Regions from separate parts of the Streptomyces sp. NPDC005794 genome, predicted to be linked through region 1. Evidence: riboswitches for the same ligand, from Rfam matches in the RefSeq annotation. Region 1 holds a riboswitch; each other region holds the start of a gene.
The links. Region 1 has a riboswitch for thiamine pyrophosphate ahead of thiC (phosphomethylpyrimidine synthase ThiC). Riboswitches for the same ligand answer to the same signal wherever they lie in the genome.
Positions count from the first base shown of each region.

Region 2: linked by a shared signal. The riboswitch ahead of thiO (glycine oxidase ThiO) and the one ahead of thiC (phosphomethylpyrimidine synthase ThiC) in region 1 are both predicted to bind thiamine pyrophosphate.
Region 3: linked by a shared signal. The riboswitch ahead of ACFYQ5_RS33420 (thiamine ABC transporter substrate binding subunit) and the one ahead of thiC (phosphomethylpyrimidine synthase ThiC) in region 1 are both predicted to bind thiamine pyrophosphate.

Region 1 is NZ_JBIAIN010000001.1:62,001-64,255, forward strand. It holds gene thiC (phosphomethylpyrimidine synthase ThiC) at 1-973, opposite strand, end outside; TPP riboswitch at 966-1,099, opposite strand; gene ACFYQ5_RS00280 (YibE/F family protein) at 1,171-2,255, shown strand, end outside.
Region 2 is NZ_JBIAIN010000028.1:40,367-42,621, forward strand. It holds gene thiS (sulfur carrier protein ThiS) at 1-165, opposite strand, end outside; gene thiO (glycine oxidase ThiO) at 162-1,355, opposite strand; TPP riboswitch at 1,353-1,465, opposite strand; gene ACFYQ5_RS32785 (hypothetical protein) at 1,517-1,858, shown strand; gene ACFYQ5_RS32790 (NAD(P)/FAD-dependent oxidoreductase) at 1,887-2,255, shown strand, end outside.
Region 3 is NZ_JBIAIN010000029.1:94,433-96,687, reverse strand. It holds gene rlmN (23S rRNA (adenine(2503)-C(2))-methyltransferase RlmN) at 1-727, shown strand, start outside; TPP riboswitch at 806-922, shown strand; gene ACFYQ5_RS33420 (thiamine ABC transporter substrate binding subunit) at 994-2,088, shown strand; gene ACFYQ5_RS33415 (ABC transporter permease) at 2,133-2,255, shown strand, end outside.

The DNA of each region.
Region 1 (2,255 bases):
TGATGGACCCGCCGCGCGAGACGATGCCGGTCTTGCGACGGGCCGTCAGCGGGACGTACGGCAGCCGGACGCCGGCGTGCACCGTCATGTAGTCGACGCCCTGCTCCGCCTGCTCGACGACCGTGTCCTTGTAGATCTCCCACGTCAGCTCCTCGGCCCGGCCGTCGACCTTCTCGAGTGCCTGGTAGAGGGGGACGGTGCCGATCGGCACCGGGGAGTTGCGCAGGACCCACTCGCGGGTGGTGTGGATGTTGCGGCCGGTGGAGAGGTCCATGACCGTGTCGGCGCCCCACCGGGTGGCCCAGGTCATCTTGTCCACCTCCTCCTCGATGGAGGAGGTGACCGCGGAGTTGCCGATGTTGGCGTTCACCTTCACCAGGAAGCGCTTGCCGATGATCATCGGCTCGATCTCCGGGTGGTTGACGTTGGCGGGGAGGACCGCCCGGCCGGCCGCGATCTCCTCGCGCACGACCTCGGGTTCGACGTTCTCCCGGATCGCGACGTACTCCATCTCCGGGGTGATCTCCCCCCGCCGGGCGTACGCGAGCTGCGTGACGGGCCGGCCGTCGCGGCTGCGGCGGGGCCGGCGCGGGCGGCCGGGAAAGACCGCGTCGAGGTTGCGCAGGCCTCCCCGCGGCGAGGTGTGCTTGAGTCCGTCGTCCTCGGGGCGCGCGGGACGGCCCGCGTACTCCTCGGTGTCCCCGCGGGCGGTGATCCAGCTCTCCCGGAGCGGGGCGAGTCCTCGACGTACATCGGTGTCGATGGTGGGATCGGTGTACGGCCCGGACGTGTCGTACAGCGTCACGTCCTTGCCGTTGGTGAGGTGCACCTGACGGACCGGAACCTGGAGATCCGGGCGTGAGCCCTGGACGTACCCCTTGTGCCAGCCGATGGACTTCCCGGCCTCGGCGTCGTTCGCGCCGTGCTGCGCGTTCTGCTTCGAGGCAGGCGTGCGTGCGTCCGCTGTGGTCATGAGACCTACTCCCTACGCCGGCATTACCCGGTAACAGGTTCGGCGGTCGGCGCAGCGTTTCCCGTATGGATATACGGAGGTCAGCGCCCTCTCAGCCCGGTGCTCCGAGCTCCCGCGTGTACAGATGTGCCTCCACGCTAGCCTCCCCTCTGACGTGCTGGCCAGAGGGCCTCCCCTCTTCTTGGGATGATCGCCGGGTGACGTCTCCCGGAAGCGCCCCCGAATCCCCCGGCCCCGCATCAGGCAGCACGCAGAGTCATGCGCACGGCCACTCCCACAGTCACGGTCCTGCCGCACCCGTGTCCACGCATCTGCGCAAGGTCATCGCGGCCGTGCTGATCCCCTTCGCGACCGCGGTCCTGGTCGGCCTCGTGGCGTTCTGGCCCGGCGGTGCCCCGGCCCATGAGCGCACGGGTGTCGGCTTCGACCGGCAGACCCAGGACGGGCAGGTGACGAAGGTCGTGTCGGTCGACTGCGCGGACGTCAACGCCTCGCAGGTACCGGCGACCGGCGACACCTCCACGGCCGCCGGGCGGGAAGCCTTCAACGAACAGACGGGGGAGTGCAAGAAGGCCACGGTCGAAGTGACGACCGGTAAGGACAAGGGCCGTACCTTCGTCGAGGTGGTCCAGCCCGATGCCCCCCGGCAACTGCGAGAGGGCCAAGGAGTGGTCGTGGCGTACGCCCCCGACGCGCCCCGGGACCTTCAGTACGCGGTGACCGATGTGGACCGCTCATTCCCGATGGCACTGCTCGCCGGGATCTTCGCCCTCGCGGTGGTCGCCGTGGGAAGACTGCGCGGGCTGATGGCGCTGATCGCGCTCGCCATCTCCTTCGCCGTGCTGACCCTCTTCATCCTGCCGGCGATCCTGCAAGGATCGAACCCACTGGTCGTCGCAGTGATCGGGGCGAGCGCCATCATGCTGATCGCCCTCTACACCTGCCACGGACTGACGGCCCGAACCTCCGTGGCCGTCATCGGCACGCTCATCTCGTTGCTGCTCATCGGGCTGCTGGGCTCGCTCTTCATCGGCTGGGCCAGCCTGTCCGGGAACACGGATGACAACACCGGCCTCATCCACGGTCTGTACCCGGGCATCGACATGAGCGGCCTGCTGCTGGCCGGGGTGATCATCGGCTCGCTCGGCGTGCTCGACGACGTGACCGTCACCCAGACCTCGGCGGTCTGGGAGCTGCACCAGGCCGATCCGACGATGGGCGTACGCCGTCTCTACCGGGCGGGCATCCGGATCGGACGCGACCACATCGCCTCGGTCGTCAA
Region 2 (2,255 bases), on a different contig from region 1:
GGACCACCGGCCGCGCGGCACGACGGCCTCGTTGACCGCGGCGGCGACCCCGGAGGGGGCTACGGTCAGGGTCGCGACCAGGGCGTCCAGCGGGGTCCCGGCGGGGACGCTGCGGTACTCCCCGTTGACGGACACGGACACGGAGGTGGGTACGGGCTCTGTCATGCGGGCTGCTCCTGGGGCGCCGGGGCGGGGGAGAGGGATCGGCGGGCCGGACCGAAGCGGTCCGGCGTGAAGGGACGGGCCACCTCGGGCAGTTCGCCGGTGGTCAGTACCTGGGCCATCACATCGCCGGTGACGGGAGTGAGCAGCACTCCGTTGCGGTGGTGTCCGGTGGCGAGGTGCAGGCCGGGCAGCGCCGTGGGACCCAGCAGCGGCGCGTTGTCCGGCGTGGTGGGCCGCAGACCGGCCCTGGTCTCGGTCAGCGGAAGCTCGGTGATGCCGGGCATCAGCTCATGGGCGTCACGCAGCAGTTCGTAGACCCCGCCCGCGGTGACCGTGGTGTCCCAGCCCTGCTCCTCGGTGGTCGCGCCGACCACCAGCTCACCGTCGGCGCGCGGGACCAGATAGACCTGGCTGCCGCGCACGACGGCCCGCACCGTCCTGCTGAGGAAGGGGGCGTACGCGGGCGGCACGGTCAGCCGCAGCACCTGCCCCTTGACCGGGCGTACCGGCGGCACGACGGCCTCGGGCAGCCCCTCGAGCCTGCCGCTGAGGCTGCCGCCGGCGAGAACCACCTGGCCGGCGACGAGCTCCGTACCGTCCGCGAGGACGGCTCCCGTCGCGCGGCCGGCCGTGACGGAGAGCCGCCGGACCCAGGTGCGGTGGAGGACGACCCCCGCCCGTTCGCAGGCCGTGACCAGCGCCGAGGCCAGCCGTCGGGGATCCACCTGGTGGTCGCCGTCGACCCGCAGCCCGCCGCGTACGCCGGGGGCGAGCATCGGTTCCAGACGGCGGCACTCGCGCCCGCTCAGCCACTCGGACTCCAGCCCCGAACGCAGCTGCAGAGCGTGCAGCTCCCGCAGATGCGCCCGGTCGTCGGAGTCCAGCGCGACGGACAGGGTGCCGCAGGCGCGGAAGCCCGTCTCCTGCCCGCTCGCCTCCTCCAGCTCGGCCACGAACGCCGGATAGCGCGCGGCGGAAGCCACGTTGAGGCCGAGCAGCATCTGTTCGCCGTAGTGGAGTTCGGTGACGGCGGCGAGCATCCCGGCCGCGACCTGGGCCGCCCCGCCGCCCGGTGCCGGGTCGGCCAGCGTGGTGCGCAGGCCGTGCTGGGCCGACCGCCAGGCGGTCACCAGACCGATGATGCCGCCTCCGACGACCAGGACGTCGGAACTGTCTGCGGAGATGCGCATGGGCGTCCAGCCCCTCCCTTCGCCAGCATGACCCGGATCAGGTTCGTACGGTCGGAGGCCGGCCAGCCTCCCTCTCAGCCCGGTACGCCCGGACTCCCGCGAGTGCTTTACGGTGGCCAGCCTAAACCCCGCCACCCGCAGCCAGTAAGGGAGCCGTACCCGTGGCCCGTTCACTTGACGGACTCGTCCTCTCGCCCGTCGCCGACCAGGCCCCCGGTCAGGTCGGCACCCGGACCAAGTTCACCTACCACGAGCGGGAGGGGCGGATCTGGGCCGAGTACGCGGGCGGTGACGTCGTCCGCGGCCACCTCGTCGGCACCCGGGACGCGGACACCCTCGATTTCCGGTACGTCCAGCTGAAGCAGGACGGGACGACCTCCTCCGGGCACTGCGTCTCGACCGTCGTGGACCTGCCGGACGGCCGGGTCCGGCTGGACGAGCGGTGGGAGTGGGAGTCCCAGGAGGGCAGCGGGACGAGCGTGGTGGAGGAGCTCGCGAGCTGACGACGCGTCGGGTGTCTAGGGTGGACGGGTGAGCGAGCAGACGAAGGACACGGCAGTGGGACAGCGGCCGCACGGAGTCGTGATCGTGGGGGCCGGCATGGCCGGCGTGCAGACAGCCGTGGCCCTGCGTCAACGGGGCTTCACGGGCCCGGTCACGCTGATCGGAGCCGAGCCGCACCAGCCGTACGACAGGCCGCCGCTGTCCAAGGCGGTCCTGCTCGGCAAGGCCGAGGACTCCGCCTTCGACATCGACTTCGAGGCGCTGGACATCACGCTGCGCCTGGGCGTCGACGTGGCCGGCCTGCGTGCCGAGGCGCATGAGCTGGACACCCTCGCGGGCCCCGTTCCTTATGACGTGCTGGTCCTCGCCACCGGCGCGGAACCCGTCGGGCTGCCC
Region 3 (2,255 bases), on a different contig from region 1:
CGGCTGCGGGATGAACTGCCCGTTCTGCGCCACCGGACAGGCGGGGCTCGACCGCAACCTGTCGACCGCCGAGATCGTGCACCAGATCGTGGACGGCATGCGCGCGCTTCGCGACGGCGAGGTCCCGGGCGGGCCCGCGCGTCTGTCCAACATCGTCTTCATGGGCATGGGCGAGCCGCTGGCCAACTACAAGCGCGTGGTCGGGGCGATCCGGCGGCTGACGGACCCGGAGCCGGACGGCCTCGGGCTGTCGCAGCGTGGGATCACCGTGTCCACGGTGGGCCTGGTGCCGGCGATGCTCCGCTTCGCCGACGAGGGCTTCAAGTGCCGCCTCGCGGTCTCGCTGCACGCCCCCGACGACGAGCTGCGCGACACCCTCGTCCCCGTGAACACCCGCTGGAAGGTCCGTGAGGTCCTGGACGCCGCGTGGGAGTACGCGGAGAAGTCGGGCCGCCGCATCTCCATCGAGTACGCGCTGATCCGCGACATCAACGACCAGGCCTGGCGGGGCGACCGGCTCGGCCGGCTGCTCAAGGGCAAGCGGGTACACGTCAACCTCATCCCGCTGAACCCGACCCCGGGCTCGAAGTGGACCGCCTCGCGGCCCGAGGACGAGAAGGCGTTCGTCGAGGCGATCGCCGCCCATGGCGTGCCGGTCACCGTCCGGGACACCCGCGGCCAGGAGATCGACGGGGCCTGCGGGCAGCTGGCGGCCTCCGAGCGCTGAGGAGATACCGGCGGACGGGCACTATCCGGCCGGTACGGCGTGATCCGGCCGGTGTAGCCTGGCCCGGAAATCAACTTCATATTCCGACAGGGGAGCGCCACAGCGCTGAGAGTGCGGCACCGAGGACAGGTCGGCCGCAGACCCTCTGAACCTCGCCCGGGTCATTCCGGGTAGGAAGTTCGGACCTTACTCAAGCTGTTGCGCCCTGCCCGCTCACCGAGCGGGCAGGGCCGCGTCTCTTCCTGGTCACGTCCAGGAGGAATCACATGAACACCACCACGAAGTACGCGGCGACGGCGCTCGCCGCCGCGCTCGGCGTCACCGCGCTCGCGGGCTGCGGCGGTTCCGACGACAAGGCTTCCGGTGGCGAGGGAGCCGGTTCCAAGACCGTCACCCTGGTCAGCCACGACTCGTTCAACGCCTCGGACGCCGTACTGAAGGCGTTCACGAAGGAGACCGGCTACACGGTCAAGGTGCTCAAGAGCGGTGACGCCGGAGCCGCGCTCAACCAGGAGATCCTGACCAAGGGCTCCCCCCGGGGCGACGTGTTCTTCGGCGCCGACAACACGCTGCTCTCCCGGGCCCTGGACCACGGTCTGTTCACGCCGTACGAGGCGAAGGGCCTGGACCGTGTCGAGGCCGGCACCCAGCTCGACTCGGAGCAGCACCGGGTGACGCCCGTCGACACCGGCGACATCTGCGTCAACTACGACAAGAAGTACTTCGCCGACAAGAAGCTCGACCCGCCGAAGTCCTTCGACGACCTGCTGAAGCCCGCGTACAAGAACCTCCTCGTCACCGAGAACGCCGCGACCTCGTCGCCCGGCCTCGGCTTCCTCCTCGGCACGGTCGCCACCTACGGCGAGACCGGTTACCGGGACTACTGGAAGCAGCTGAAGAGCAACGGCGTCAAGGTCGTCGACGGCTGGGAGCAGGCGTACAACGAGGAGTTCTCCGGCTCCGCAGGCGGCAAGAAGGCCAAGGCCGACCGTCCGCTCGTGGTCTCGTACGCCTCCAGCCCGCCCGTCGAGGTGCTGTACGCCGATCCGCAGCCCACCGAGGCCCCGACCGGTGTCGCCACCGGCACCTGCTTCCGCCAGATCGAGTTCGCCGGTCTGCTGGACGGCGCGAAGAACGAGGCGGGCGGCAAGGCGCTGCTGGACTTCCTGATCAGTAAGCAGTTCCAGGAGGACATGCCGCTGAACATGTTCGTGAACCCGGTGGTGAAGGACGCGAAGCTTCCTGAGCTCTTCACGAAGTTCGGTGCGACCGTCGACAAGCCGGCGACCGTGGCCCCGGAGAAGATCGCCAAGAACCGTGAGCAGTGGGTCCAGTCGTGGTCCTCGCTCGTCGTGAAGTAGTCGCGCGGCCCCCGCGCGGGGGGAACGCGGTGCGGCTCGGTCTCATGGCCGTGCCCGTCGCGTTCTTCGCGCTGTTCTTCGCCTACCCGGTCGTCGCGATCGTCGGCCGGGGGCTGAAGACGGACGGTGACTGGCAGTTCGGCCGGATCGGTGAGGTGCTGAGCCGG